DNA from 4 places in the Sutcliffiella cohnii genome. Region 4 is predicted to be linked to each of the others. Evidence: riboswitches for the same ligand, from Rfam matches in the RefSeq annotation. Region 4 holds a riboswitch; each other region holds the start of a gene.
The links. A riboswitch is a leader RNA that binds a small molecule or an ion and turns the genes downstream of it on or off. The one in region 4 is predicted to bind cyclic di-GMP.

Region 1 (7,751 bases), 1.8 Mb from region 4:
CTGTTGCTCGACGAACCACTTTCTAATTTAGACGCACGCTTAAGGTTAGAAATGCGTGAAGAAATTCGTCGCATTCAACAAGAAGTAGGAATTACGACTATTTTTGTTACGCATGATCAAGAAGAAGCGATGAGTATATCAGACAAAGTGTTACTAATGAAGGACGGAAAATTTCAGCAGTTTAGTCCACCGCAACAAATGTATGACAGGCCAGTTAATGCTTTCGTTGGCAAGTTTATGGGGAATCCACCAATCAATATGATCCCAGTAAACTATCAACCTAGTAACCAATCATTACATATAAAAGACACAAAAAATAGCTTGCAACTTGATAAACAGCTAGCTATTCCTAATGATTCAGAAAAAGAATTATTATTAGGCGTTCGAGCAGAAGATTTCTTTGTAACAGACAGTGAAGATAATAGTATTACAGCTAGAGTCGAGCTCGTAGAACGAATCGGCCGTGACACATTATTAACCGCTACCGTTGGGGAGTTGAAAATTAGAGCATTACTTGACCCAGAGCAAACAACAAATAGTGGAGATGCGATTAAACTATCGATTCGTAAAGACCGTTATCATCTTTTTGATGCCGAGTCAGGACAGAATGTAGCGATTGAATCTATTGAAAAGAAGGAGCGCGTAGGGTGATAGAAAAACCAACTATAAAAGGAACATTAAAAGCTCTTCTGTATTTAGCACCAGCTCTTATCGTTTTAGGAGTTTTTAATATATATCCAATCATCATGTCGTTTTTAATGAGCTTTTATACAGATTACGATTATTTTAAAAATATCGTACATGAATATGGCTTTGACAACTTTATTTACATATACAATGATCCGGAATTTAGGACTTCCATCAAAAACACGTTCATTTTCGTTTTAGGGGTCGTACCTGCGTCCATTATATTATCGCTATGGATCGCCATTTTATTAAACACAAAAATAAAGTTTAGAGGTATTTTCCGATCGATATATTTTTTACCATTCGTTACGTCCGTTGTAGCAGTTTCCATTGTGTGGCGTTGGATTTACCACACAGACTATGGGATATTTAACTACTTTTTAGGGCTAATTGGGATTGATCCGATACGTTGGTTAACGGACCCGAATTGGGCAATGCCCGCATTAATTATTATGAGTATTTGGAAGAGTCTCGGATATAACATCATTATTTTTCTAGCAGGCTTACAAAATATTAACCACCAATATTATTTAGCAGCTCAAATTGACGGTGCTAGTTCATGGAAACGTTTTTTGCATATAACTGTTCCGATGTTATCGCCAACAACGTTCTTTGTATCGATTATCGCAGTAATAAATTCGTTTAAAGTGTTTGACGAAGTGTATGCACTTTTTGATGGAAAGCCTGGACCAGCGTATAGTGCACAAACAATTGTGTATTACATATATGACAAGTTTTATTTAGAATGGCAGTTCGGCATTGCTTCCGCAGCTGCGTATGTGTTGTTCATTATTATTTTTATCTTTACCCTTATCCAACTTTACATTGGAAAACGTAGGGTTACTTACTAGGAGAAGGGGGAGAGAACATGCAAAAAGCAGCTCTATCAAAAGGTTTCATTTATATCATTTTAATCGTAGGCAGTATGTTGATGCTTTTGCCGTTTGTTTGGATGTTAAGTACGTCGCTGAAATCTTCAGGAGAGGTAATGATGATGCCTCCTGTTTGGATTCCATCCGATTGGAGATGGGATAACTATGAAACAGCATGGGGGATGGCCCCGTTTGCTAGATATACGGTAAATAGTATTATCGTTACCGTATTATCGACTATTGGGGAATTGTTGACAACGATACTAGCTGCCTACGCTTTTTCGAGAATTAACTTTTACGGTCGGGACATCGTTTTTGCTGTTCTGTTAGGAACGATGATGGTTCCGGGGGAAGTATTGATTCCGAATTACGTAACATTGTCCGAGCTAGGTTGGATTGACCGTTACCCAGCATTAATCGTACCGTGGCTAGCAAGTATTTTTTCTATCTTTCTATTACGCCAATTTTTCTTAGGAATTCCAAGAGAGCTATCCTATGCCGCCAAAATCGATGGGTGTAGCAATTTTCGTTTTTTATGGACGATTATGGTACCACTTGCAAAGCCTGCGATTGTTACGATTTTATTATTAAAAGCAATCGGTAGCTGGAATGCATTCCTTTGGCCGTTAATTGTGACTCAATCAAAAGAAATGAGAACTTTACCGGTCGGTTTAACTTCGTTTAGTACAGAAGCAGGAACCGTTTATGAGCTACTTATGGCGGCTTCTACAATGATCATACTGCCAATGATTATTTTATATCTCATTTTACAAAAGTACATTATTGAAGGTGTTGCGAAAGCTGGAATTAAAGGATAACAGAAGAGAATGCTTTTAGGGGGTGGTCCTAAAGTAAAAGGTTCACACAATTCGAATTCTATTAACTAGTAAAGAGGAGGAAATACGATGAAAATGAAAAAATTAATAATGACGATGATTGCAATATTATTTATTACAATATTAGCTGCTTGTGGAAATGAGAGTAATACCACAAGTGGCAACGAAAATACGAATAATGATTCTAACAATAATTCAAATACAGAAGAGAAAAAGGAAGCGGAAGCGTCTCCGATTGAAATTGAATTTTGGCATGCAATGAGTGGAGGACATGAAGAAGCTTTAACGAAAATTACGAATGATTTTAATGAATCAAACGAAAAAAATATTACGGTAAAGCTTGTGAATCAAGGAAGCTACAGTGACCTTTCTACGAAAAATATGGCTGCTGCAAGAGCAAATAATTTACCAGTTTTAACTCAAGCTTACGAGGATTGGATTACGGAATATATTCAAAATGATTTAGTTGCTGATTTAACACCATTAATAAATGATCAAGAAGTTGGCATGAGTGAAGCAGAATTAACTGATATTGTAGAAGTTTTCCGTGAAGCGAACGTATGGGATGGCAAGTATTACGGTTTACCTTTTAACAAAAGTACTCGTATTATGTTCTATAACGTAGATTACTTAGAAGAAGCTGGAATTGAACCACCAACAACGTGGGAAGAGCTACGTGACGCGTCTGAGAAATTAACGTTTGACAATGAAGGTCGTAAAGTAATTGGACCTCTGTTTCATTAGAATTTAACCAATGGGTACACCAAGCTGGTGGTGTATACTTTGATGAAGCAACTGGAGAATTTAAAATGAATTCCTCAGAAGGAAAAGAAGCATTAGAATTTGTTAATAATATGATTCTAGACGGTGTCGCTCGTACAGCAGGTGAGGACGGATATATGTCTGGTCCGTTTACTCGTGGAGATGTTGCTTTATATATCGGTTCTTCTGCAGGTATCCCTTATGTGGCAGCTCCAGCTGAAGAAAACGGCATTAATTGGGCAGCAACGCCATTTGCTGGGACAAACGTTTCTATTTTCGCTAGTGCTTCTGATGAAGAAAAGAAAGCAGCATTTGAGTACATGAAATTTTTAATTAATACAGAAAACACAACATATTGGGCAATGCAATCTGGTTACTTACCAGTACGTTACTCGGCTTTAGAAAGTAGTGAATGGAAGCAATATACAGACGAAAATCCGGAATATGGCGTAGGAGAACAGCAATTTGATGCAGGCTTCTTCGACCCACGTATTGTCGGTGCTTATGGATTGAAAAATTCTGTTGCAAAAGAAATCGACAGAGTGTTCCTAGGTGAACTAACAGTGGAAGAAGGATTAGAAGCTGCGGAAAAAGCAGCGGATCGCGAGTTAGGAAACTAATAAAAACATATAATAGAAGGTGTCCCAATGATAAGTGGGACACCCTCTTTTTTCGAATACAATTACATAAAAGAAAAGGATGTCGAAGAATGAGTAAAACGTTGATTCAATTTTTTGGTGGATTAAAAACAATTGGCGGTACCATTATTCAATTACAATACGGGCAATCGCGTGTTATTTTTGACTTTGGATTAACGTTTGACCCGAGGACAGCTATTTTTGACGGACAAGTGAAGGTGCGCAATAGTGCGATAGTTCGAGACTACTTAAAGCTACGTATGATACCGAAAATTGAAGGAATATACAATAAGGAGCACTTAGTAAGTGATAATGTTATTTCAGCGGAAGAATATGAGGGAAAAACAGCTGTTTTAATATCTCATTTGCATTTAGATCATATGGGAGCTATCGGATGTATTGATCCTTCTATTCCAGTTTATATGACGGAACAATCTCGAAATCTATATAATCAGTTACAATTAATCGGGGAAGGTGTACCTGGTGTAAGGTCGTACCAATCTTGTGAGTACGATCAATCTTTTCATATAGGAGAAATAAAAGTAACACCTCTTTCTGTTGATCATGATGTTATCGGGGCGTGCGCATTTCATCTAGAAACTCCTGATGCAAAAATTATTTATACAGGTGATTTTAGATTGCACGGCTCTTCACCAGAGGTGATGGAGGAGTTTTTACAAAAGGCAAAAGAATTAAGGTATGATGCAGTTATTATCGAAGGAACAACATTAAAAAGTGAAGAGGAATTAGCGGAACATCTTTTAGTCAGTAACAATGAATTGCCAGATAAACTCCTTACGGAAACGAAGCTACAAATTAATGTTGCACAAATGTTAAAAGAGTCAGAGGGTATTGGTATTTTTAATATTTACCATCGAAATATGGAACGCATTAACGGTATGTGTAAAGCAGGAGAAGAGGCTAAAAGAAAAGTGGTTTTAGAAATAAAAACAGCGCAACTTGCTCATACTTTTTTACCACAATGTCACTTTTACATATTCGAATCAGAAGAGCTAAAAACTATGATAAGAGAAAACAAGCTGCTCGATTGGCAAAAACTATTGTTGGAAAAATATCCACTCATAAATAAAGAAAAAATTAATGAGAATCCAAGCAGATATTTCGTTCAAAACAGTTATGAGAATATAATAGAATTATTTGATCTACACGTTGAAAATGGAGTATACATCCACTCCAACGGCGTTCCTTTAGGTGATTATGACCCGGCATTCCATAATCTAGAGAAAATATTATCACTACTTTCTTTAGAAAGAGTAGAAGTAAGTTCAGGAGGGCATGCGTTACCTCAGCATTTAAAGTATATTGTTGATGAACTTGACCCAAAAGTACTCATACCCCTTCATAGCTTTTATCCTGAAAGATTGAAACCAAAGAATGGGCAACAGCTCTTACCGGCTTATGGGGAAGTATACGAAATAGGTGATATAGTTAATAAGTAACGGTAAAGATGCTTATTTTAGTTCTAAAGACTTATAAACATATTTGTCAACATGCCGATTATACTTATGTTATACTTAATGGTGCAAAAAAGAAGATACCTACGATAATGGCAAATCCATTGAAAAGTGGAGACGCAAAGCTACGGGCCTAAGGAGATACCTCTAAGGTCGCCGGGTTACCGAACAGGCTGGATATACTTATTTTTGATCTGCTAATCATCAATGTCCACCTTATTTAGGTGGGCATTTTTTTATGATTTTATATCAAGGAGTATCCGTAGTATTTTAATAGAATGGTATCTATCGCTGTTTAATGTTTTAAAGGAAGAAGGTAAAGTAATTGACACAACAAGAGCATTGGAAAACAAAAATTGGTTTTATTTGGGCCGCTGCTGGCTCAGCAATTGGTTTAGGGGCAATTTGGAAGTTCCCTTATGTAGCGGGTACTGGTGGAGGAGGAGCATTTCTACTAGTCTTTTTATTATTTACGTTATTTCTAGGATTGCCACTTTTAGTCGGAGAATTTGTAATTGGTCGTAAAGCTCAAAGTGATGCAGTTTCGACTTATACGAAGCTTGCCCCAAATTCAAAATGGAATGTGATCGGAAAACTAGGTGTGTTCACTAGCTTTTTACTATTGTCCTTTTATAGTGTTGTTGGGGGCTGGATCATTCTATACATAATAGAAGTTTTCGCAGGCGGTTTGAACGGTCTATCTCAAGCTGAATACGGACCACTTTTTGGTCAAGTAATTTCTAAGCCGTTTTGGACTCTATTAGGCCAACTATTATTTATGTTTATTACGATACTTGTTGTATCACAAGGTGTTCAAAAAGGAATTGAAAAGGCTAGTAAAATAATGATGCCAGCCTTACTCGTATTATTTATCGTCATCGTCTTTCGCTCCCTTAGTTTAGATGGAGCGTTGGAAGGTGTGAAATTTTTACTGATTCCTGATTTTTCTAAACTAACGTCAGAAAGTATTTTATTCGCACTTGGCCAGGCGTTTTTTACCCTTTCTTTAGGGGTATCCGTCATGGTGACATATGCTTCTTATTTACCTAAAACACAAAATATTCCGTTTTCAGCATTATCTATCGTTATCATTAATATTGTGATTGCTCTTTTAGCGGGACTAGCTATTTTTCCAGGTGTATTTTCGTTCGGATTGGAACCAGATGCAGGACCGGTTTTAATTTTTGCTGTATTACCGGCGGTGTTTTCACAGTTACCGTTAGGAATGTTTTTCTTTCTTGCCTTTTTAGTTTTATTTTTATTTGCTGCCTTAACATCGGCATTTTCTATGATTGAAATTATTGTGGCTGCTTTTACGAAAAAAGATAATAGCAAAAGGAAAAAAACAACATGGCTTGTTGGAATACTTATTTTTATCGTTGGTATTCCTTCCTGTTTATCGTATGGAGTGATGGCAGATGTAACTATTTTTGATAAAACATTTTTTGATCTGTTCGACTTTACCGTTAGTAACATATTAATGCCGTTAGGAGCGTTACTCCTAGCAATTTTTATTCCATTAAAAGTATCGAAAAGTGAATTGATGGATGAATTGCGAGCAGGATCTAATATAAGAGCTAGTATTTTTAACGTTTGGTATTATTTATTGAAATATTTTACACCTGTTGCCATTATTATTGTGTTCTTAGATGTTATTGGTGTATTAAAGTGGTTCTTTTAAATAAATGGGGGTAAAAAATATGACAACAATGAGTGAACTTCAACAGTTGTTTCCAAGTGTGGACGGAAACGAGAAACAGAGAGAGGAATTAGGAAACTATGTTCAAACGATTCTATCAAAAATAGATGAACTAAAAGATCCTTCTAAGTTAACACTAGGTGAAATGCCGGTTTACAGTGAGGATTATTATAATCGTCTTATGGAACATTCATCGGTACCGAGTGCGGGCTTATCAATGGAAAATACGATTGACGAGCTGTTAGAGCTTGTTAAAGGACATCGTTTTGTAAATAGTAGTTATGTAGCGAATGCTGCACCACTTCCAAACATCGCTAGTATTATTGGAAATTTAGTAATGGTTCTAACGAACGGTAATAGCTTATGGGATGTCGAAGGTCCAGCAGCAGCTAGTGCAGAAGTGAAGATTACGAGTATGTTATCTAAAGTAGTTGGTTACGACTCGAACGAAAGTGCTGGCTATACGACGTGGGGGGGCCAAGGTGCGGTATTCAACTCATTACGACTTGCCATAACTAGGCGCTTTCCACAGTCCAATAAAATAGGGGTACCGAACAATTTATATTGTTTCTGTTCAGAGTTATCTCACTATAGTCTCTATAAGTCTGTCGAGGCAACAGGTATCGGCATTAATAATATGATTCGTGTAAAAGTTAATGATGACCATTCGATGAATTTGGATGACTTGAAGGAGAAAATGGAAGAAATCATTCAATTCGGTGGAATACCTTTATATGTGTTAGCAACGATGGGGACGACAGATACGTTTGGCATTGATAACA
Region 2 (7,751 bases), 220 kb from region 4:
ACAGGGGTTATGGTTTTATGGAAAATACATGTTATACCCCAGCATGCATTATAACAATCGCAGATTCTAAGTATCAATATAAAGCAATTTAAATCGTACCTTATTCACAATAAACCATAAAATTTCCTAAAAAAAAATAAAGCATAAAGTTTCCAAACGGAAACTTTATGCTTTACGTCACAAAGACCTGCATAAATGCTGGTCTTTGTCTTTTAAGTATGGAGACGGTGGGACGTGTATTTCCATGCTTTCGTCATGGCACTGACTATATCTTAGACCTTTTTAATAAGGCCTTCTGGCGTATTATGCGAAATATAATTTTTACCGTACTCGGTAGCATTTCGCATCCTAGTATTACCACTGCGAGTGGCAACCTATAAGTCGATACACGGCTGTTGGATTACTCCACATACCGCTCGGCATTGCCTTATCACTACTTTTAAAGCGACTTAGGTTTCACCGATAAAGCCAGATTTTCACTTATGTGTTACCACATAAGGCGACTAATAATTAATCGAACCCACGTCCAGAAACATCGCCACTTGAATATCTACGAGTGTAGTCAATATATTAGTAATTCACTAACCCTTCGGCCTATTGACTGGCTTCCTGGCAGCTAGTCTGATTGTTCTCTTCCTTTGACCTCAGACGGCGATCTCCGGCGTAGCCCACTAAGAGTGAGTCCCTGATCCTACCACATGGGCGATGGAGGGAGGAACCGCATTAGACTGTTATTAAGCAGCTAAAGCGAAGTTGTTGTTTTCTTTGCCAGTTATTATTGGCGTTGACGTTGATGACGAGGACGATCCCCCCGACTCGCAACCCAAGCTCGAACTATCCCTGTCGAATCCGTAACGTCCCCTCGATAATAAAGATAAGCATCGTTTATTCAACTTTGCCATCGTATTAAAGCGGGAAAACACGGAGTGATATTTCAAGCTAACGTTACATTAGCTATTCAATTATCAAAGTGCCGCTTAACTTAGCGACAAATTTATTATAACATACTTACATAACTTTTCAATTGTAAGTTTTTGTAAAACACATTACATCTTTTGACGCTCGCGAAATGCACGTTCAATATCACGTTTTGCTTCTTTACGTTTTAAGTCTTCACGTTTGTCATATTTCTTTTTCCCTTTACCTAAACCTAAAAGTAGTTTGGCAAATCCATTTTTCAAGTACACTTTAAGTGGTACGAGTGTGTATCCTTCTTCTTTCGTCATCCCAATAAGTTTGCTAATCTCTTTACGATGAAGAAGTAGTTTTCGTGTCCGTAATGGCTCGTGATTGTAACGGTTACCTTGCTCATAAGGGCTAACATGCATGTTGTGCAAGAACACTTCACCGTTTTGAACACGTGCAAAAGAATCTTTTAAATTCACACGGCCAGCACGAATTGATTTAATTTCTGTACCTTGCAATACCATTCCTGTTTCATATGTCTCTTCAATGAAATAATCATGATATGCTTTTTTGTTTTGGCTTAACGTCTTTCCATGTCCTTTTGGCATCGCGTTTCCCCTTCCTTTTGTAATGAACATTTTACCAAAAATGAGGGGTGGATACAAGGAGTAAGGTAGTTTTGTAGTTATTGTATAGCGGGTGGTGCGTTTTTTATATGAAAGGGGTGTTTTAATTAATACTGTAGGCATTTTATTTAGTGTTGGGCTCTGGTTTAGTTATCATCTGTTGTTTTATTTATCATGGAGCTGAGTTTATTTATCACCGGGCTCGGTTTATTTATCACCAACGCTGATTTATTTATCACCTAACCCGTTTTATTTATCACCAACGCTAATTTATTTATCACTGAACACAGCTTATTTATCACCCACGCTAATTTATTTATCACCCACGCCGGTTTATTTATCACCGCGCCCCAGTTATTTATCACCACGCACCGTTATTACCCCCTAAAATCGATAAAAGCCCACCATTAACGGCGGGCTGCAATATTCCATTATCGCTTCTTTTTCTTTTTACGTTTTGCTTTTGGGGCATTTTCGTAATGTTTTTTCTCAGTTTTCTTCTTTTTATTCGGTGATTGGGTAGACCATCCTATTTCAAAGGTGTAGTCATCAACGTCTTTATCACGTTTTCGTTTTTGGCTACGTCCTTTCGGTGGTTTACCTGCATCACTTTTTATAACGCGAGGTGCGTCTTTACTTAATGTTCGGCGAGTTCCTTTCATGCCAACTACTTCAAAATCAATGGAGCGTTCATCTTTATCGACATTAACGACGCGAATCGTAATCTCATCACCGATTCGATATACTTTCCCTGTACGCTCCCCGATCATTGCATAATGACGTTCGTCGTACGAATAGTAATCGTCTGTTAAGTAGCTTACGTGAACGAGCCCTTCAATTGTATTTGGCAGTTCCACGAACATACCGAAGTTTGTAACAGAGCTAATAATACCGTCGTATTCTTCGCCGATCTTATCTAACATATACTCCGCTTTCTTCAGCTCATCTGTTTCTCTTTCCGCATCTACTGCTCGACGTTCGCGGTTAGACGTATGCTCGGCAATTTCCGGTAACTTTTCTTTCCACTTCGCTTGCGTATCTTCGTCTATTTTTCCTTCAATTAAATAAGTGCGGATTAAACGATGCACGATTAAATCTGGATAACGACGAATTGGTGAAGTGAAATGAGTGTAATACTCTGTTGATAGCCCAAAGTGGCCTAAGCTTTCTTCGTCATATTTCGCTTGCTTCATGGAACGAAGCATGACAGTTGAAACAACCATTTCTTCTGGCTTTCCTTGAACCGCTTCGATAATTTCTTGAAGTGCTCGTGGATGTACAGAGTTACCTTTTCCTTTTACGACATATCCAAAATTCGTAATAAACTCGAAGAAACGTTGTAGCTTTTCTTCTTTCGGATCTTCATGGACACGGTAAATGAATGGGACGTTTAACCAATGGAAATGCTCAGCAATCGTTTCGTTCGCTGCTAGCATGAACTCCTCAATTAAACGCTCCGCAACTGAACGCTCACGGAGCACGACATCAGTTGGGTTTCCTTCCTTATCGACTAGAACTTTCGCTTCTTTAAAGTCAAAATCGATTGCACCACGTGTCATCCGTTTAGTACGAAGAATTTCAGCTAGTCTTTCCATTTCTTCAAACATCGGCACTAAACTTTCGTAACGAGAACGTGTTTCTTCGTCTTTATCAACGAGAATTTTGTTCACATCTGTATACGTCATTCGTTCCGTTGTTTTTATCACACTTTGGAAAATTTCATGCTTAACTACTTCACCTGAAGGGTTTATTTCCATTTCACATGATAACGTTAAGCGATTTACTTTTGGATTTAAAGAACAAATACCATTGGATAAGCGATGCGGTATCATCGGAATAACTCGGTCTACTAAATAAACACTTGTACCACGGTCTAACGCTTCTTTATCAATAGGGGAATCTTCTGTTACGTAATAAGAAACATCGGCAATGTGTACACCTAATTTATAATTTCCGTTATCTAATTGCATTACCGTTACAGCATCATCTAAATCTTTCGCATCAGCACCGTCAATCGTAACGATCACTTCGTCACGAAGATCGCGGCGGCCTTTCATATCTTCTTCGCTAATTTCGTCTGGTACAGCAATCGCTTGGTCCAGCGCTTCTTTCGGAAAATCACCAGGTAATCCGTGCTTATGAATAACGGAGAGAATATCAACACCAGGATCATTTTTATGCCCAAGTATTTCAACTACTTCTCCTTCCGCACTTAAACGTCCTTCTGGATACGTTGTAATTTTCACGACAACTTTATGACCTTCTACCGCTCCACCTGTTGCTTCCTTCGGTATAAAAATATCACTCGTTACCTTTTTATCATCAGGAATAACGAAACCGAAATTTTTGCTTTCTGTATATGTACCGACTATTTGCTTCACACTACGTTCTACAATCCGAATAACGGTTCCTTCTTGTCGAGAACCACCTTCTGCACGCTTGTTCACTCGTACGAGAACGATATCTCCGTGCATCGCATTATTTAGCTCTGTCGGTGGAATAAACACATCCTCTAAATCAGCTTCTTCCGGTACAACGAAAGCGAACCCTTTTGAATGGCCAACTACTTTACCACGAACAAGGTTCATTTTTTCTGGTAACCCGTAACGATTACTTCTCGTACGAACAACTAACCCCTGTTCTTCCATTTGCACTAACGCTTTGACAAACGTTTTAAATTCCTCTGAATCTTCTATTCCGAATGCACTTTCTAACTCACCCGTAGTTAACGGCTTATAGGCCTCTTCTTTCATATAGGAAAGAAGCCGCTCTATATGTTCTTGAATCATTTCTTCCATTTCCCATCCCTCCTTTTAATTGTCTAATACACCTTACCAATCTAATGACTCTAAAAATTCATAAACATCTTCATGTAGTTGTTCACGCTCTTTATCTAGCGTAATGACATGACCTGATTCTTCATACCATTTTATTTTCTTATTGTCTGCCTCCACTGCATTGTAAATAATGTTCGCACTGTCTGTATTAATCATTTTATCGTGGCGTGCTTGAACTACAAATGTTGGCGAGTAAATCATATCGACATTGTCACGAACGTCAGCGATTAATGCTTGTAGCTCTTTTAACGTATTCATCGGAGCAAAAGCCTTCATTTCTTGTTCAATCTGTTCTGGTGTTTTTCCTTCTCTTCGCTTCCATTCACGAGCATACGCTAAAACACCTTCATACATTACTTCTTCACTTTTTATATACATTGGTGCGCACATTGGGACAATACCCTTAATAGGTACAGTGTAACCTAATTTAAGAGAAAATACGCCTCCAAGAGACAAACCAACAGCTGCAATTTGCTCATGACCCTTATCTTTTAAAAACTGATAAGCTTCCATTACATCTTGCCACCAATCTTCCGGGCCTGTATGAACAAGTTCTTCTGGCGGAACACCATGTCCTTTATATTGTGGTGCATGACATGTATAACCTCTTGTTTCTAAAAATCGGCCTAACATGCGAACATCGGCTGAATTTCCTGTAAATCCGTGTAATAGTAAAACCGCTCGTTCCCCGCCTTCAAACGTGAACGGTTCTGGTAACTTCACTTTCATTGGGACATCCCTCACTCTTTATTATTATGTATAGTATGCTCAACCATTTATAAGTAAAAATTTATCCTATCCAAAAAGAATATATTACCATAAAACGTTTTGTTACGCATGAAATATGGTGCTAAACGAATTACTAGTAAAAAAGTAACAGCTTCGCAATCCTATTTATTTTTATGTGGGTAACAATTTGCCTAACTTTAAGTTTCAGACTATTTCGACAAAAGTGGATAAAATTATTTTTCTCCTTTTTAGTAAAAAATTAACATTTAATTCCTCTAATCGTTATCATATCAAGCTTTAGAGAGATTTATCACTTTTTTACTACTTCGACATGTATCTTCAACATCTTTAATATGGTTGTTTTATAATAACTTTGGACATATAGAAAAAGTAGTGCGACTATTGATTCAGTCAAAGGCAAACTTATTGAAAAATAAGGACGCAAAGTCAACAGGTCTACGGGAGATAAACAAAGAAAGAGAAAAAAATCTGCTATGATGGCTGGACTGCCTGGGATACTGATTGTATTTTAGGAGGGAAAAAGTATGGGGAATGGGGTACTAGAAATGACTGAGAATCTAGATAAAGAGTGGATTGAACTAATATCATCTGCGTTAGAATTCGGCATTAGCGTGGAAGAAATTAGAGAGTTTTTACATAACTATCCGAACACCTCTCTTTAGTTCGTATAGTTTTATTTTTGTTTGAAATATCAAACAACACCTTCGATATATGATATAATAGAAAAAGTTAGAGATAGAGAAAGAAGGTGACTACTGTGATCGGCGAGCGCATCAAAAAAATTCGTGAAGAAAAGAAATTATCCATGTCAGAACTAGCAGAGCGTGCAGGGGTTGCTAAATCTTATTTAAGTTCCATCGAACGTAACTTACAATCGAACCCATCTGTACAGTTTTTAGAAAAGGTTTCAGCAGTTTTAGGCGTATCCGTCAACAGCCTTCTACATGAAGAAGTAGACGAAGGAGCCATCGATTCAGAGTGGGCTAACCTAGTAAAAGAAGCTATGAATTCAGGTGTATCAAAAGATGAATTCAAAGAATGGCTAGAATTTAATAAATGGAAAGCAAGCCAAAAATAAAAGCGTCGATAGCAAAATGCATCGGCGCTTTATTATATGACTCGGTCGATTTTATAGCTCTTTACATAAAGAGTAAGCTGTTTCTTTCTTTCGTATTTAGTTGGTTGATGACATAATGCTACGTATTCCTTTTGAGAAGTTAAGTCTGTTGAACAAGTTGGACAGATCCATCGGGAGAATTCTGAGCTGGAGTAGGATGGTTTCGTGCAGGTTGGGCAGGTTTTGGTGTACACCTTAATTTCTCTCCTTTAAAAGAAATAACTTTAAAAATTTATTTATATTGCATTTTTCGTTTTTTTCTATTACTTATTATTAATATAAATGTACCTATAGTTAAAATAATGACACCAATTAAAATAATATCTAAAATGTTTGTAGCTGTTTTAGGTAACTTTACACCATCCACAGGGCTAACTCCTCCAAGTGTACCTTCTGCATAAAACTTAAATTCTACTATAGATGCTAAACCTTGATACTCATTTCCCTTTTCATATGGAAACTCCACTTTAAATAACAATTCATCCTTTCCACCTGATACAATTTCTCTTGGATTTAACGCTTTAAAATCTTCAAGACTACCATTAAAAATCTGTCCACTTTTATCTGAAATAGATAAAATAAGAGCATTATAAAATTTTTCAGAACCTGAAACTAAACTTGCGGACGAAAGATATTTAAAATCTTTCGTACCGCTATTTGTTACTACTAAACTTCTTTCTGCCCAATCTCCTGGTTTCATGTTATCTAATTCAAAAAGTATTTTTTCGGGTGAAGTCCTTATATCTATTTCATTTTCATTAGAGTCAGCAAGAACAGAAGAAGTAGCCGATTGTATTATTAGTATTAGTAAAGCACTATACATGATAAGTTTTACTATAGCATTCATACCGTTTCTCCCTTCCCTTAAGGGCTTAACTAAACTTTTGGCGGTGTATCCTCAATTGGAACAGTTAGTTGTTTACTATTTTTCTCGATCTCATTTATTGCACTCTTAATTGTTAAACCAGCATAAAGTACGAGTAATATACCTGGAAGGACCATTAAAAGTAAGCTTCCATTTTTAGAATTCGCAAAGTTGATAAAATAACCAGCATATGGGATAGTGAAGCCGGTATACTGTGCAACTACATTTTCAGACAAAACAGGCGCGGAATCTTCTGCATTATTACTATCGCCTTTAGTTCGATACATTACATGTTCTCCACTAGTAACAACTTCTGTAATTCTATGAGTAATTAATTTCTCTGTATCTGCTTTAAATGTAATAATATCCCCTTTTTCAAAGCCTTTCATATCTACATCAGGCTTTACCGCAATAACGGATCCTGTTTTTATTTCTGGCTCCATTGAACCAGATAAAACAGTTTTTAATTGATAGCCTAAAACTTGTGGTTCTCCTCCAGCAGCTTTGGAGGATATTACGAGAACAGCCATTAAAATTAAAGTTGCAAATAAAGTAAATGTCACTAAACTACTAAACCATTTTTTTATATTTTTTAGACTAAATAGGCTTTTAAGCTTATCCTTCACTTGATTCATCTCCTTCATGTTCCT
Region 3 (7,751 bases), 310 kb from region 4:
GTGTAAGGGAGCTATTAGTACAGGGGTTAAATGGAACGCTTCAAGATGAAGATAAAAATGCTATTGCTTCCGAAGTTGGGCAATTAAAAGAAGCACTTGTGCAAGTGGCAAATACGCAATTTACTGGGCGATATATTTTCAATGGAACAGCGATAAATGAACCGCGAGTTACAGATGGAAGCGCCCCGGCTACAGTTAAGGACTTAAACGAGCCATTCATGATTGAAGTATCAAAGGGAATAAAGCTTCAAGCGAATATTGATGCGAACAACGTATTTAACGAGGAATTATTTACAATCATGAATCAAATTGAACAAGGCTTAACAGGTGATGACTCTGTAGACTTAGACGCTTTTCTAGGTAGATTAGATAACCAAATCGACAGCATGAACGCCGAACGTTCAGAGCTCGGTGCTCGTTATAATCGCTTAGAAATGATTGATGATCGCCTTGCATATCAAGAATATGTTGCGACTAGAGTGTTATCCGATAACGAAGATGCTCACCTAGAAGAAGTTATTACCGATTTAATCACTGCTGAAAGTGTACACCGTGCTGCATTAGGTGTAGGTGCAAGAATTATTCAGCCTTCTTTATTAGACTTTTTAAGATAATTTTAGCTATCTACTTTTTGTAGGTAGCTTTCTTTTTAGGAGGGAGACTATGAAAATACCTCAAATAACGATAGAAACAAAGCCATTTATTATGGAATCATCGAGTACATGGCATACGCTTGAAATTGAACAACCCCAAGCAACGATTGATATTCAACAGCCTCATGCGGAAGTATCAATGCAAACGATACCGAGTAAATTGACAATTGACCAAACACAAGCATGGGAGGACATGGGATTAAAACATATATTTCGTTCCATTGAGGAAGAAGCAAAAAAAGGACATCAGCATGTTCAAGAAGGAATGGCCCGTAGAGCAAGCGATGGCGACGAGTTAATGAAGATCGAGAATAAATATAATGCATTAACCGAAATTAGTAAAAGGAATGGAACGAGGAAAATGCATGAATTCAACATTGGCTTTATTCCATCGCCTTTTAGTGTCAAAATAGATTATCAACCAAGCGAGTTAAATGTTGATGTGAAAGTGAATAAAGCGATCATTAATAGTCACGCTAATAAAGTGAATTTAACGTATCAACCAGGAAGTTTAGATTTTGAGATTAAGCAATATAATTCAATTGATATAGATTTTAAAATATAAGGATGGAGTACATATGAAAATTAATACATGTTATCACGGAGATATTACGATTCAGGAGTCCGACATTATTACCTTTAAAAACGGTTTACCTGGGTTTGAGAATGAAAAAAAGTTCGTACTACTCTCACTAACAGAGGAAAATGTTTATTTCTCGTTGCAAAGTGTAAATACAACAGACTTAGCTTTTATCGTTACAAATCCATTTCTTTTCTATAATGACTATGAGTTTGAGTTAGAAGAATCTACTCAGCAAGCTCTAGCAATTTCAGCTAGCCAATCTGTTGAAATTTATGTTGTTCTAACCATTGCAGATCCATTCGAAAAGTCGACAGCTAACTTACAAGGCCCTATCGTAATTAATAAGGAAAATCAACTGGCGAAACAAATTGTTGTAAACGGTACGAAATACAATACGAAACACATCCTCCCTATTAGTGAAAAGGAGGAAAAATAATGCTTATTCTGACTCGAAAGCTAAATGAGACAATTGTTATCGATGAAAACATCGAAATTACCATTCAAAGTATAGATGGTGAACAAGTAAAAATAGGTGTAAAAGCACCGAAAGAAATCGAAATTTATCGAAAAGAAGTACTAGAAGCAATCCAAAACGAAAACAAAAATGCAATTTCTAGGAAAATAGATATAAAAAAATTAAAATAAGTGTAAAGTTTTATAAAAACGTGTCGATATAAAGAATGTAAAACAAAAGTTCAAAGTCGGCCGACAAAAAACTTTTGAAAAATACCCCACATGGATGTGGATGGACAATTCAAGGAGGAAATCAAAATGATTATCAATAACAACTTAAACGCAATGAACGCTCATCGTCAAATGGGAATGAACGTAAACGCTAATGGTAAAGCAATGGAGAAGTTATCTTCCGGTCTACGGATTAACCGTGCTGGTGATGATGCGGCTGGTCTTGCTATCTCTGAAAAAATGCGTGCGCAAGTTAGAGGATTAGACCAAGCTAGTCGAAATGCTCAAGATGGTATTTCTTTAATCCAAACAGCAGAAGGTGCCTTAAATGAAACTCACGCAATTCTTCAGCGTATGCGTGAATTGTCGGTTCAATCAGCCAATGATACTAATACTGACGATGACCGTGCTGAACTTCAAAAAGAAGTGGCACAATTAATTGAGGAAATTGACCGTATCGCTACTGACACAACATTCAACTCACAAGTATTATTTGACGGTAACTTTGATGCTCAAATTCATATTGGTGCAGATGCAGGGCAAGCGTTAAATGTTACAATTAGAGATATGGGAGCTACTACTGTTCTTGCAGTAAATGCTGTTGATATCGCAACTCAAACTGGAGCGGATGGAGCTATAACGACTATCGATGATGCAATTAAAGAATTATCTTCTGAGCGTTCTCAACTTGGTGCATGGCAAAATCGTTTAGAACATACTACTAAAAATCTTGAAAATGCTTCTGAAAACTTACAAGCTGCAGAATCTCGTATTCGTGACACTGACATGGCTAAGGAAATGATGGAGTTCACTCGCTCTAACATCCTAAACCAAGCTTCTCAAGCTATGCTTGCTCAAGCTAACCAACAGCCACAAGCTGTATTACAATTACTTCGTTAATTTTAACAAAAAGAGAGACCTTTATTAATAAGGTCTCTTTTCATATGAGCTTTTCTGAAACACTTTCATCACATGAGTTTGAAAATTAATACCTAAGATTAGTGGTGTTTTGATAAGTTTCAATATATTACCATAAAAATTAAATCTATTTACTCTTTTAAACCAATTTTTTTAAATAAAACATAGGATAAATTACTCATTCATTTAATTTATTGAATCTATTATCCTATTATTATAGTAATAAATACCAAGTGAAAAAGGCAAATCATAGGAAACTATGAGACGCAAAGCCAAGGACCTGTTCTGCGTGATAGATAAAACGTGGATGGTAGCCGGTTGCCACAAGGAATCATAGTTCCTAACCTATGAACCTTGTAGAAGGTTCTTTTTTATTTGGTCAAAAATAATGAAAGGTAGGACAAAAGGATGAAAAAATCGTTTTTTAGGAAGTTTACGTTATTAGCATTATTACTTATTATTGCTCAGACGTTACTTCCAGTAGCTAATGCGTTTGCCAATTCCGATAACAATATGTTACCTCCAAGTAATATAACAGCGGAATATATAACGCCAGATGATGTTAAGTTAGTATGGAATTCTGTTCACGGAGCAACAGGCTATCATGTTTATGAAATTACAGAAGGGCAGTTAATTTTACTTGGGGAAACAACAGCTGCTAATTTCACTTTGAATGATTTAGAGGAAGGTTCCTACAGGTATGTTGTTTCTACACTAAATGGCGACTGGGAATCTGGACCGAGTGCCCCGATTAATGTTGATATTACGTATCCTACTATGGAATCACCATCGACGGTAACATATAAGATAGAAAATGGTAACGATATTGTACTTAACTGGGAAGCTTCTCCATATGCAGAAACGTATCATGTTTTTGAAATATCCTCAGAAGGTGATGCTTCATTAATAGAAACTGAAGCTGGAACTACATACAAAGTTAATAATGCCCCTGAAGGACTGTATACATATGCTGTTTCTGCTTCGCATTCTTTATACGGTGAATCATCGTTATCCCATATAGTCGAAGTGGAAGTTGCTTATCCGACAATGGCAGCTCCACAAAATTTTACGTATTCTTTAGTTAACGGAAGCGATGTGTCACTTAAATGGGATGCTGTTTCTTTCGCGAAAAATTATCATGTTTATGAAATATTAGATGGCGAAAGGGTTTTAAAAAGGACTATTTCAGATAATAAAGTGACATTTTCAAACCAACCTCCGGGTGAATATGTATACGAAGTTCGTTCTAACAATGATCGCTTTGGAGAGTCCGAAGAAGGAAGTTTACTAAATGTTAATGTAAGTGAAATCACGATGACAGCACCAGCTAATTTCACCTACAAAATCCAGAACGATAACGATATTGTTTTATCATGGGGGACTGTCCCTTACGCAACAAGCTACAAAATATATCAAGTTAACGATGAAGGGAAAAGTTTAGTTAGTACCGTAACTAGTACAAGCGTTACTTATCCTGTTATGCCAGCAGGTAATTATGTATATGAGGTACATTCCTTTAGTGACCGCTTTGGTGAATCGGTGGACGGTAGTGTTGTTACTTTCTCAGTAGAAAAAGTAGATATGGAAGCGCCGAATAGCTTTAGTTATAAAATAAATAATGGTAATGATATCGCTTTAAGCTGGGATACTACATCTAATACAAATAACTATAAGATATACCAAATTGTAGATGGAGAAAAGGTGTTAGTAAGCACAAGAACCAACACTAGTGTAACCTTTACAAATATGCCAGAAGGAAATTACGAATATGTAGTACATTCCTTTTCTACTAGGTTTGGAGAGTCCGAAGAAGGAAGTCAATTATCTTTCACTTTAGAACACCCGGTTGTTAAACCACCGGAAAATTTAATTCAATCTATAAATAATCCAACTAGCTTTACGTTAAATTGGGATGTAGCTCCTTACGCGAATAATTATAGAGTCTATCAAGTAGTAGATGGAAACAAAGTATTAAGAAGTACAGTGTCAGGAAGAAGTGTTACCTATTCAAATATCGCACCGGGTGACTATACGTATGTCGTTCATGCCTTTTCTAGCCGCTTTGGAGAATCTCCAGAAGGTTCAGTGCTAAAGGTAACAATGAATGGGGAAACAATGGCCACTCCTACTAATCTATCGCATACCATTAATAATGGAAACGATATTCGTTTAACTTGGTCAAGTGTCCAATATGCAAATAGGTATAACATTTACGAAATCATTGATGGGGAAAGAGTTTTTAAAAATTCCATCACTGGTACAGCTTTATCCTTTATTAATTTACCAGAAGGAGATTATCATTACGTTGTTCATTCTGCCTCCACATTACTAGGAGAATCACCAGAAGGAGCAGAAGTTAAAATTTCTTTAGTTCATCCGACTATGGAAGCCCCAAATACTGCAATATCAAGAGTGCAAAACGGTAATGATGTAGTATTAAACTGGGAATCAGTGCCTTTTGCGAATAACTATCGTATTTACGAAGTGGTAGGCGAAGAGAAGGAATTAAAAAGGACAGTGACCTCTTTATCTACTATTCTTTCAAACGAAGCGGAAGGGGAGCGTACGTATGTTGTGCATTCTTTTAGCAATCGTTTCGGAGAATCCGCAGAAGGTATTGAAGTTACGCAAGAAGTTGTCTTTCCGCAAATGCAAAAACCAGAAAACGTCACTTACTCTATTAACAACGGAAACGACGTTGTGTTGAGATGGAATGCAGAGGAATATGCAACAAATTATGTAGTATACCAATTTATTGATGGCGAACTAGCATTAGAAAGAACGGTGTCAGGTACTGCGACTACGTTCAGCAATATGCCTGAAGGTGAACATAAATATATCGTTCATTCGAATAGTACTCGCTTTGGTGAGTCGGCTGAGGGAAGTGAAGTATCTTTAACACTTATTCACCCGACAATGCAAGCACCAGAAAATTTAACCTATAGTATCAATAATGGAAATGATATTGTCTTAAGGTGGAATGCCTCTTCGTTTGCGAACAATTATAAAGTGTACCGAGTCGTTAATGAGGAGTTAGTATTAGAAAGAACTGTTTCAGGTACTGTAACGTCGTTTTCGAATATGCCTGAAGGGGAATATGATTATGTGGTTCACTCGAACAGTAACCGCTTTGGTGAGTCGTTTGAAGGAGAAACTATTTCCTTTACTCTTTTTCATCCAATTATGCAGCCACCAGGTAATTTAACGAATAGTATTTCAAACGGTAATGATATTGCACTAAAGTGGAGTGCTTCAACATTTGCTAACAACTATAAAGTATACCGAGTCATCGATGAGGAATTAGTATTAGAAAGAACGGTATCTGGTACTTCCGTTACTTTTACGAATATGCCTGAAGGAAATTACGAGTATGTTGTTCATTCCTTTAGTAATCGCTTTGATGAATCTCCAGAAGGTAGCACACTCGATTTTACGTTAGTATGGCCAACTGTACAGTCACCACAAATCTCGAGCACAGTTGTAAATGCAAATAATGTTACGTTATCATGGCCAGCTTCCACATGGGCAAATGAGTACCGTGTGTATAAAGTGAATAATGAAAGCAGAGAGTTGCTTTATAAAGGTACAGCGAGAAATTATACCGTTCACAATTTGACAGAGGAGACTCATTCCTTTGAGGTTACTTCTTTTAATACAAGGTTTGGGGAATCAAAACCGTCAAATAGAATAACAGAAACGATTATTTATCCAATTATGGAGCCACCGGTAGCAAACTTAGTTTTATTAAGTGAGACGAGTGCTCGAATTTCGTGGGATTTTGTTACATATGCAAATGGCTACAATATTTATGAATTAATAGATGGAGAAGCTGTTTTAATAGCAGAAAGGGTAAACAACCTATCTTACACAGTTAGGGATTTATCTTATCGAAACCATGAATATGTTGTAACGTCTTATAGTAACTCATTTGGTGAATCAGCACGTTCCAATATCGTTTTAGCAAAATTAATCGTTGATACTGAACCACCGGTTACTACCATCAATGCACCGGAAAATTGGACAAATGAATCAGTTACTTTAACTTTATTTGCTACAGATGAAGATACAGGAGTAGCAAACACGTATTATTCAATTAATGATAGTGCCTTTGTGGAAGGAAAGAGTTTTGTAGTAGAGGGCGAAGGGATTCATACTATATCCTTCTACTCTGTTGATAAAGTAGGGAATAAAGAAGAAGTTCAGACGGTGAAAGTGAAGATAGACCAATCATCTCCAGTAACGACATCAAACATAAGTAATGAAAAATGGTTAAATGAAGCTTACAAGGTTGAGTTTACAGCTGAAGACGGTAAGAGTGGTGTTGGTAACACCTATTACTCTATTAACGGATCAGCATTTACAGAAGGAACAAGCTTTACTATCTCCAAAGAAGGTGTCCATGAAGTAAGCTACTACAGTGTTGACAAGGCTGGTAATGTAGAAGAAGTGAAAACAGAGCAAGTGAAGCTTGATTTCACACTGCCAGAAACAACTTCGAACATTGAAGAAGGCTGGCTAAAAGAAGTGTATAGCGTACAATTGACTGCTACTGATGAAAAAAGCGGAGTAGCAACTACGTACTATTCATTAAACGGTTCTGACTTTGTAGAAGGAACATCCTTCACAATCGAAGAAGAAGGCATCCATGAAGTAAGCTATTACAGTGTAGACAACGCTGTCAATGTAGAAGAAGTGAAAACAGAGCAAGTGAAGCTTGATTTCACAGTTCCAGAAACTAGTTCAAATATAGTAGATGCTTGGTTAGCAGAGGCGTTTACACTACAACTAGCTGCAACGGATAATTTAAGTGGTGTAATGAAAACATACGTATCTGTAAATGGATCTAACTATGAAGAAAACACAAACATTACGTTTGAAGAAGAAGGTCTATACGAAGTAAGCTACTATAGCGT
Region 4 (7,751 bases):
GTTAAGTGAATTTGCTAATGAGGGTCGCTGGTTTAAGGTTTGGAGCGATGATCAAGAGCCAAGAACTAGAGTAGGTCTGAAATCTTATTATGCTGCTCAACAAGGATTAACTAAAAATCCCCTTCTTGAAGAGTATGTGGATGCAGTACATTTCTTTCTCTCACTTGCTAATCAGAAAGGTTGGCAAGAATATTTATATCTACATGAAGAGGCAATACTTGAACTCGAGGAAAAGGGATTTGATGGTGGTATTAATGGCGTGTATTTAGAATTAAAGTCCTTCATTGCAAAAATGTCACATGATAAAAACGAACCTAACTTCTTTCTAACATATTCGAAACATGAATTTTGTTTTAGAACAGCATGGTTTCTCTTTATTGCAATCGGGATGATTCAATTTGGCTTTACATTCGAACAGATTGAGGAAGCATACTCCGCCAAAAACAAAATGAATCATGAGAGACAGGACAATGGCTATTAAACTATCAATTCCTATTGAGCCAATGGGAGCCGTAAGAATGACGGGAAGAGGAAAGTTTGTTAAACCCAATGCCCAAAGGTATCTAGCTTACAAAAGCTTTATCCAGTGGAAAGCCAAACAGCAGTTGAAGGAGAAAACACTACTAGATGGTCCAATAGCAGTAGAAATATGGTTTAAGATGCCAATACCGAAAAGTTGGAGCAAGAAGAAGCAGGTTGCAGCATTAGGAGAATATCACATCAAGAAGCCTGATGCAGACAATTTAGTAAAAGGTGTTTTTGATGCACTTAACAAACTAGCCTGGCATGATGACAATCAGGTATCTAAGGTGACAGCTATTAAACTGTATGGTGAAGTTCCTGGTATTGATATTACTGTTCAGGAGTTGAAAGGAACATGAATGTAATCATATCAGATGTTCGAACTGATTGGATGAAAAAAGAGGACAAGATAATGACATGTATGAACAGATGCTCACTGTATAGTCACTGCTCCAGTCGTTTCGGTACTGATTGCAAAAAGTTAGGTGGCTCGGAGATACCGAAAATAAGGCAAGAAAGAAGGTATAGGTATGCTACAGGGTGTTTGCGTAAAGGCGGATAGTTCAGAGCTCTTGAAGAATGGAGAGAGGTATTACCTCTTTCCGAACGGCCCTGAACATTATTACGTATCTAATTTCCCTAACAAAGGTGCTCACAGAGGTTGTTACCATGCTGAACGGTTTGAAATTGTTGCTAATCAAGAACTACATAAAGAAAAGCTCTATAAAGCACAGCTAGTGTACCGTGAGCAGGGTTACAAAGGAGTAAAGCTAGGAGAATATTTCCTCAGGGTAAAAGGAACACATGCTAATTTTTACAAGGATCCAGAGCTTAGTAGATTAAGAGGTTGTTTCCCATTAGATTGGTTTTCAAACTTTGAAGAAGTTACTCTAAATGATTCTCCTGAAGAAGTTGTAAGCATAGAGGAAGTTGATCTTGAAGAGATATATGTGGAATCAGAGCCAACGGAATATGAACAACTAAGCCTATTTTGAAAGGAAGTGAGTACATGTCTCAGGATAACAACTCACAACTAGAATGGCAGAAGCAAGTGTTACGAGAAGAATTGGTAGAATCGGAGAGTTTCAATGAGCTTAGAAAAAGTATCACTGATAGAGTTAGTCAAACTATGCCAAAACGAAAACGAAGAGGCGCTGCAAGAATGGAAAAGACGTTGGGAAAATGATTTTCCTAAAATGGGGAGGGATGAATCATGAACACGGAAGAAAATTTCATTCTAGAGATAGGTCAACTACAAAAAGGTGACTGGGTAGAACTATCACAGATTAGCCTTGGTTATAATCCAAAGGCTAAAGGGTCAGTAGGATTTGTTTCAGTTGTAAAGGAAGATGAAAATATTGCAAAGGTTGTTTTTCTAAAGCATGGAAATGGATCAAGAATTAGAAGAGTGGAATGGGTTGATATAGAAAACCTCTCCAAAGCAGAACCTTCACTGGAAGAAGTCGATTTACACGTTCTTATCGATATAGCACTTGATATGAACGACCAAGAGTGGTTCATGGAACTAACGGAACGCTTACCAAAGGAGTTGGTTGGCTGGTGAAGATAAAAGCGGAATTAAAAGCAGAACAATATATGGCGTTAGCGGTTGGAGGACTATTACGTGAAGGTATGAGTGTTACTGAAATAACAGCATTTGCTAAAGGATGCGCGGAGAAATTTGAAACTGATAAAAAGGTAGAAAAATTGCTTACTAGTGTTAAAGATAGAGACCCTTCTTACGAAGTTCAGGGCAACTTGATAAAAGCCGATTTTGGTCTAAAGAAATGATTCGAGAGAGTGTGTGCTCTCTCGAAATTAAGAACTAATCTGATCGAGTGTGGATAATAGTTTATCAAAATATGGCTTCACTATAAAACCATTCGCACCAAGACCTTCTGATTCATCAACAAGTGATTCGTAGCTTAGTGAAGAGCAAATAACGACTTTAGAACTTGGATCTTGTTCTTTTATCTTTTTTAGAATTTCTAGTCCACTCATACAAGGTAAAGTAATATCCAATAAAGTTATATCTGGACTAAATTCTTGAAGCTTTTCAATAGCTTCCTGGCCGTTAGAAGCTTCTGCAATTATTTGATAATCACCTTTTTCGACTAGCCTTTTAAGTAATTTGCGCATAAATTTGGAGTCATCAACTATAAGAACTTTTTTCATAAGAACCACCTTTACTAAATTAGGCAAATTAGAAAAGGCAAATATAATTACAGGACATGAATACCTGGCAACCCGGCCGCCATGACAAATAAATGTTTTAGGCCCGTAGCTTTGCGTCTTTTACTTTCGTAAAATTTGCCTCTAATAGTCTATCGACATAAATGTAGAAATTTGTAGAAAAATGTAGAAATAATATCCGTTGCAAGGGATTTAAGAAACCTTTGACCAAAATTGCGACATAAAAAGACCACCGAAAAAGATGGACTCTTATAGAGATTTTGATTTCGTAATTATAAAATCAGTAAATAATTTAACTAGTATTGAAACCAGTAGTAAAGTTAGAAAAGAGTAAAAGTAATTCCAGGTATGGAGTTTGTAGAAGTCAAAATAAACGAATATCGGTATTCCTACAAAAGATAGAATTAAAAAAAATACAGTTGTTGTTATCAAATAAATTTTCCACTTTCCAAATGTCTGATAAAACAAAGTAATTATTACAGGTACAGTCAAAAAATCTACTGCATTCATTGTTTTTAGAGCCGTGATGAATTGGTGTGGATAACTCCACCATCCATAAAAGCTTCCAAGTTCGTTTACTATTCCAACCAAGATAAATGAGAATAGGAAAGCAATGGTGATAATTTGAATTCTTTGCTTATCCATGAAAAGTATTAATAAAACTAAAAATAACAAATTTATTATTACTATAAACCACCACTGCCATGAGAATAAATCGTGGTTTACCCAGTATTCTGTTTCAATTCTATTTGCTTGCTTGTTAAGCTCTTGTAATTGTTCAAACATTTTATAACCTCCTACAATTGAATTATTTCCAATATTGGAATATAAATACATATAATGGAGGAGCAAAAAAAATTAATTAATGCGCAGTTCTAGAAAAAGGTGAAGGAGGAATACTAAGTGATTGGCAAGGTTAAGGTTTGGTATATGACAGAAGAACAACGACTTGAATATATAAAAAAGCATCCAATTAAGCCAACCGAAAGACCAAAGGGGACGTCATACTCTGATTTGAATTCCTACAGTGAAAGAACCAGAATAAGGCATGCTGGGAATCGAAAAAAGAGACGAGCATAAATAAATCCATTACTCACCAAACTGTAAACGAGGTGATAAACATGGATTGGGTTAACAAACTAGAATTAACAGAAATTAAAGTCAAGGTAATCAATATGATACTAAACCAAGAAGATAGGCATTATGAAGAACATCCAGTACAACTTAAAGAGGATTTAATAAAACTGGTAGCAAAGATAGAAGCTCTAGAGCCTACAGTACCAAAATAAAAAAGCCAGGATTTCTCCTGACCCAACCAACTCAATTATAACATTAGGAGGGGTCCTGGTGAACGGAAAATTAACGGCAGAAATAGATCTAACAAATAATAAAAAAATGTATGTGATAAAAGACGGTAGATTAATAGAGCATGACCTTCCTGATTACGGTGAAATATCTGTTGTTGTACTTGGCGGGAAGGTTGATCGTTTAGAAACGACAAACAAGAGAAAGATTTGATTTATTACTAGCTCACTCTTTGCTTCTGATATTTAATTATTAATTTATCAAGTTTTTGACTACATGAAATGGTTCTGTTGTCACCCAAACCGAATTGTGATGCTAAGGTTAACATATTCTTTCTTACGTAATAAATTTTTTTCATTAAATCGTTTAAATTATCGCTATTTTGCATAATAATTATACTCCTTAAAATATACAAAAGTAATGGTGGGAATAGTCCAAAAGAATTATTGCATAACACCTAAGATAAAAGATAGGCATTCGACAAAACTAGTTATTAAAGTACTTTTTATTACAAAATAAGAGTTTTATTGCCTAACGGAATAACCGAGGGCACTAAATGAGCGCAATAGCGTTTGTTTGGTGCTCTTTATTTTATAACTGGAGGTATGGATATGAGATTAGAAAGCATTGAAATTAACCGTAGTACAAATAGATTAGAAATTGATATAATGGAACTAAAAGGAAGTTTCGCCATTGTAATTTGCGATGGCAAGGCGAAGATAACTCATTTACCGGTGCATGGTGAGACAAAGATAATTACTCACCAGGGGAAGGTCAAGAGGGTCAAGTTTGATGAGGGGGAAGAGTTTTGAAAAGTGTTTTTCGAGAGTTTTTTAATAATGAAAAGGTAAATTTCAATAATCTAGATGAATCAGTACTAATTGTTTTCGATACTAACATTTTGTTAAATATTTATAGGTTTTCCGAATCAACACGTAATACATTTCTAGAGGCTTTGGACAAAGTTAAGGAAAATATTTGGATTCCCTATCAGGTTGGTTTAGAATTTCATTTGCACAGGCGCAAGGTAATGGTTGAAATGGATACCATAAAAGACTTAATTATAAACGACGTCAATAATGAAACAGAAACGTTTTTAAAAGCCATAAAGTCTTCATTAGACAAGTACCCGATTAAAAGTACAGATGGGACAGAAGTAAGAAAGAAAATATTGGAGAAATTTAATGAGGAAATAAGAAAAGTCGCAACAAGTTTTAATCAAAACGAAATAATCGAATTGGATAATTTGATAAATAAGAATGATGACAAGATGTTAGAATTGGCAGAGTTGTTTGAAGGGAAAGTTGGAGAACCTTTCTCCCAAGAAAAGATTGATGAGATATGCAAAGAAGGAGAGGTTAGATATGAAGAAGAAATACCTCCTGGATATAAAGATAAAACAAAAAAAGAGATGACCAGGTATAATAACTTAAAGTTTGAAAATAAATACGGCGATTTAATAGCTTGGAAACAAGTTTTAGAGAAGGCAAAAAGCGATAAAAAAAGGTTAGTAATTTTTATTACAGGGGATGTAAAGCCTGATTGGTGGTATGAAATAAAAGGAAAAAAAATTGGTGCTAGAGCAGAACTGAAAAATGAGATGTTAAGAGAAGCAGGTTCTGATTTAATACTGATGAACATCAATAAATTCTTAAAGGAAACTAGTACAAAAATTAATTTAGATTTAGTAGAAACGACGAACTCTGAAGAAAATAATAGAATAAGTTTAAGAAAGAAGTCCGGCTATCGCTTTAAGGACTATAAAAAGATTCAAGAATTATTAAATGCTTTACAAATGAATTCTGAAGATAAATCTTATAACACAAAAGCTCTTGAAGGAATAATAAATGATATAAAATATCAAGTTGATAAAATAGAATATTTTTTATTAAATAATGACGGAAGTTCTATAAATGACTTTGAGGAAATTAAAACATTAGAAGACGAGTTTAAGTACTTAAAAAGTAAATCTATTTATTTATTGGGGCATATAAATAGAAATCAAGTTACGGAAATGAACGAGGAAATTAGAAATAAAATACGTAAATTAGCTCTTGAATACAGCTACTTAGAAAGAAGATTACAAAATTTGTTATCAAGATAAAATGAAATACATCCTACCAGCCAACTGGAGGACACTAGACAAACAGTTTTTTCTGTTTGTTTGGTGTCCTTTTTTGCTTTTAATTTTATCTAAAGGGGATTTGAGGATGAATAAAAGTATAAGGGATCAATTAAAGGATTGGAAGATGCAGCATGGATTTGAAACGAAAATTAAATATAAACAGAAAAATGTAACTACCTCGAAAAAGAAGGAAGAGAAGTTGTCGGACCAGGACTTACGGGAGTTAATGGGTACCAATAGACCAACATATGCTCGAGGTCGCGGTGGAGCTTATAGACAAAAATAAAGGGGGAGAAATACTATGAACAAAAAAGAAATTGAAAACATATTGAAAGATTACCATTGGATGATTAACTCAATAAAGATATTAAATTCATCTTTAATCGATGCTGGTGAAGGATTAACAGCCCAGTATGGCGATGAAGCTGGAATGCCAAAACCCAAAGGAATGACAGGAGATCCGGTCTACCGTGAAGCTATTAGAAGAGAAAAACGTTACCAGGTCATTAGTAAATATAAAGCGAAAATATCAGTTATTCAGGGTAGATTACATTTAATAAAGGATGACAGGGAATTAGAGGTTCTTCACTGGTTGCTTGAGGGGAAGAGTTATCGATGGATTGGAGCTCATATGGGGCTTTCATTTTCACACATAAAAAGACTTAGAGACTCTATAGTTGAACAGTTATGTCAGAATAGTAGTGATGAGTGTAAAAGAATTCGGAGAATATGTTGATTGAATAATTTTGTAAAAGATATCCACTAGCTACCGATAATAATTATGGGAGGGATTAAAGTGGATATTTTATTATTGGTTTTATTATTATTGGTAAGTCTTTATTGTATTAAGTTATATAAAGATAGCTTGAAAACTAGAGAAATTAATAAAGCATTCGAGCAAGTTTCAGCAACTTTAGAGGCTGAAAGTATAGAAAAGAGTAGACTTGCAAACGAGGTTAATAATTTATCGAATAAAAATGAGGAATTCGAACATGTAATATTGCGTCAGCAAGAGGAGTTAGAATCAAGTAAAAATTACCTCAAGTACTTGCACAATAAGTTGCAAAATAGAGGTGAATTTATTACTAGTCAAATAATGTATGAAATAAAAGAATCCTTAATAAGAGAAAATTTAATCAATACTAATGATATATTTATTTTAGAAAATGTATATATATATAATTCGAAAAAAGAGAGAAATAACGTTCGTCAAATCGATCATTTGATCCTTATACCTACAGGTGTGTATGTAATTGAAACTAAATATTGGAGAGGTAAAATAATCCATGGGATATCTAAAGAGAAAAATAAAGAATATCTACCAATACTTGAATCAATGTTCCCTGAATCGAAGAAAGAAGCTGAACAAACAATTGTACTGACTAACGAAGAAAAAAATAAAGTTAGTATATCTTCATACGATAATCCTGCAACTCAGGTTGCTAAAACGGCAATTGATTTAAAGAAAATCATTGACTTAAACTTAAACAAAAAGGTATTAGTTCAAGGAATAGTTTATTTTGGATATCCTACTGATAATGAGAATTATGTATTAAATTATACTAGTAAGTCAGACGGTATTTATCCAAAAATATTTATTTCTAAA

Region 1: it holds a riboswitch for cyclic di-GMP, as region 4 does, so the genes downstream of both, BC6307_RS02420 (sodium-dependent transporter) here and BC6307_RS18075 (response regulator) in region 4, are expected to answer to the same signal.
Region 2: it holds a riboswitch for cyclic di-GMP, as region 4 does, so the genes downstream of both, BC6307_RS19245 (anti-repressor SinI family protein) here and BC6307_RS18075 (response regulator) in region 4, are expected to answer to the same signal.
Region 3: it holds a riboswitch for cyclic di-GMP, as region 4 does, so the genes downstream of both, BC6307_RS19755 (OmpL47-type beta-barrel domain-containing protein) here and BC6307_RS18075 (response regulator) in region 4, are expected to answer to the same signal.

The regions. Positions count from the first base shown of each region.
Region 1 covers NZ_CP018866.1:519,365-527,115, forward strand. Annotated here, with positions in the region: gene BC6307_RS02390 (ABC transporter ATP-binding protein) at 1-651, shown strand, start outside; gene BC6307_RS02395 (carbohydrate ABC transporter permease) at 648-1,538, shown strand; gene BC6307_RS02400 (carbohydrate ABC transporter permease) at 1,556-2,377, shown strand; gene BC6307_RS25440 (extracellular solute-binding protein) at 2,465-3,139, shown strand; gene BC6307_RS25445 (extracellular solute-binding protein) at 3,205-3,777, shown strand; gene BC6307_RS02415 (MBL fold metallo-hydrolase) at 3,867-5,255, shown strand; cyclic di-GMP riboswitch class I at 5,355-5,439, shown strand; gene BC6307_RS02420 (sodium-dependent transporter) at 5,596-6,951, shown strand; gene BC6307_RS02425 (pyridoxal phosphate-dependent decarboxylase family protein) at 6,980-7,751, shown strand, end outside.
Region 2 covers NZ_CP018866.1:3,804,923-3,812,673, forward strand. Annotated here, with positions in the region: RNA gene ssrA (transfer-messenger RNA) at 512-854, opposite strand; gene smpB (SsrA-binding protein SmpB) at 1,047-1,514, opposite strand; gene rnr (ribonuclease R) at 1,964-4,330, opposite strand; gene BC6307_RS19240 (alpha/beta hydrolase) at 4,364-5,098, opposite strand; cyclic di-GMP riboswitch class I at 5,505-5,612, shown strand; gene BC6307_RS19245 (anti-repressor SinI family protein) at 5,644-5,781, shown strand; gene BC6307_RS19250 (helix-turn-helix domain-containing protein) at 5,877-6,197, shown strand; gene BC6307_RS19255 (LPXTG cell wall anchor domain-containing protein) at 6,469-7,083, opposite strand; gene sipW (signal peptidase I SipW) at 7,113-7,736, opposite strand; gene tapA (amyloid fiber anchoring/assembly protein TapA) at 7,717-7,751, opposite strand, start outside.
Region 3 covers NZ_CP018866.1:3,901,047-3,908,797, reverse strand. Annotated here, with positions in the region: gene flgL (flagellar hook-associated protein FlgL) at 1-614, shown strand, start outside; gene BC6307_RS19775 (DUF6470 family protein) at 664-1,218, shown strand; gene fliW (flagellar assembly protein FliW) at 1,232-1,672, shown strand; gene csrA (carbon storage regulator CsrA) at 1,672-1,881, shown strand; gene BC6307_RS19760 (flagellin N-terminal helical domain-containing protein) at 2,008-2,820, shown strand; cyclic di-GMP riboswitch class I at 3,070-3,164, shown strand; gene BC6307_RS19755 (OmpL47-type beta-barrel domain-containing protein) at 3,247-7,751, shown strand, end outside.
Region 4 covers NZ_CP018866.1:3,588,067-3,595,817, reverse strand. Annotated here, with positions in the region: gene BC6307_RS18100 (dUTP diphosphatase) at 1-481, shown strand, start outside; gene BC6307_RS18095 (RusA family crossover junction endodeoxyribonuclease) at 471-881, shown strand; gene BC6307_RS18090 (hypothetical protein) at 1,053-1,517, shown strand; gene BC6307_RS25580 (hypothetical protein) at 1,611-1,739, shown strand; gene BC6307_RS18085 (IDEAL domain-containing protein) at 1,736-2,086, shown strand; gene BC6307_RS18080 (hypothetical protein) at 2,083-2,313, shown strand; gene BC6307_RS18075 (response regulator) at 2,341-2,697, opposite strand; cyclic di-GMP riboswitch class I at 2,761-2,847, opposite strand; gene BC6307_RS18070 (CBO0543 family protein) at 2,965-3,501, opposite strand; gene BC6307_RS24855 (hypothetical protein) at 3,619-3,795, shown strand; gene BC6307_RS24850 (hypothetical protein) at 3,837-4,004, shown strand; gene BC6307_RS18065 (DUF3954 domain-containing protein) at 4,063-4,233, shown strand; gene BC6307_RS25375 (aspartyl-phosphate phosphatase Spo0E family protein) at 4,241-4,378, opposite strand; gene BC6307_RS18055 (XtrA/YqaO family protein) at 4,632-4,832, shown strand; gene BC6307_RS18050 (PIN-like domain-containing protein) at 4,829-6,124, shown strand; gene BC6307_RS18045 (hypothetical protein) at 6,231-6,431, shown strand; gene BC6307_RS18040 (helix-turn-helix transcriptional regulator) at 6,447-6,881, shown strand; gene BC6307_RS18035 (nuclease-related domain-containing protein) at 6,942-7,751, shown strand, end outside.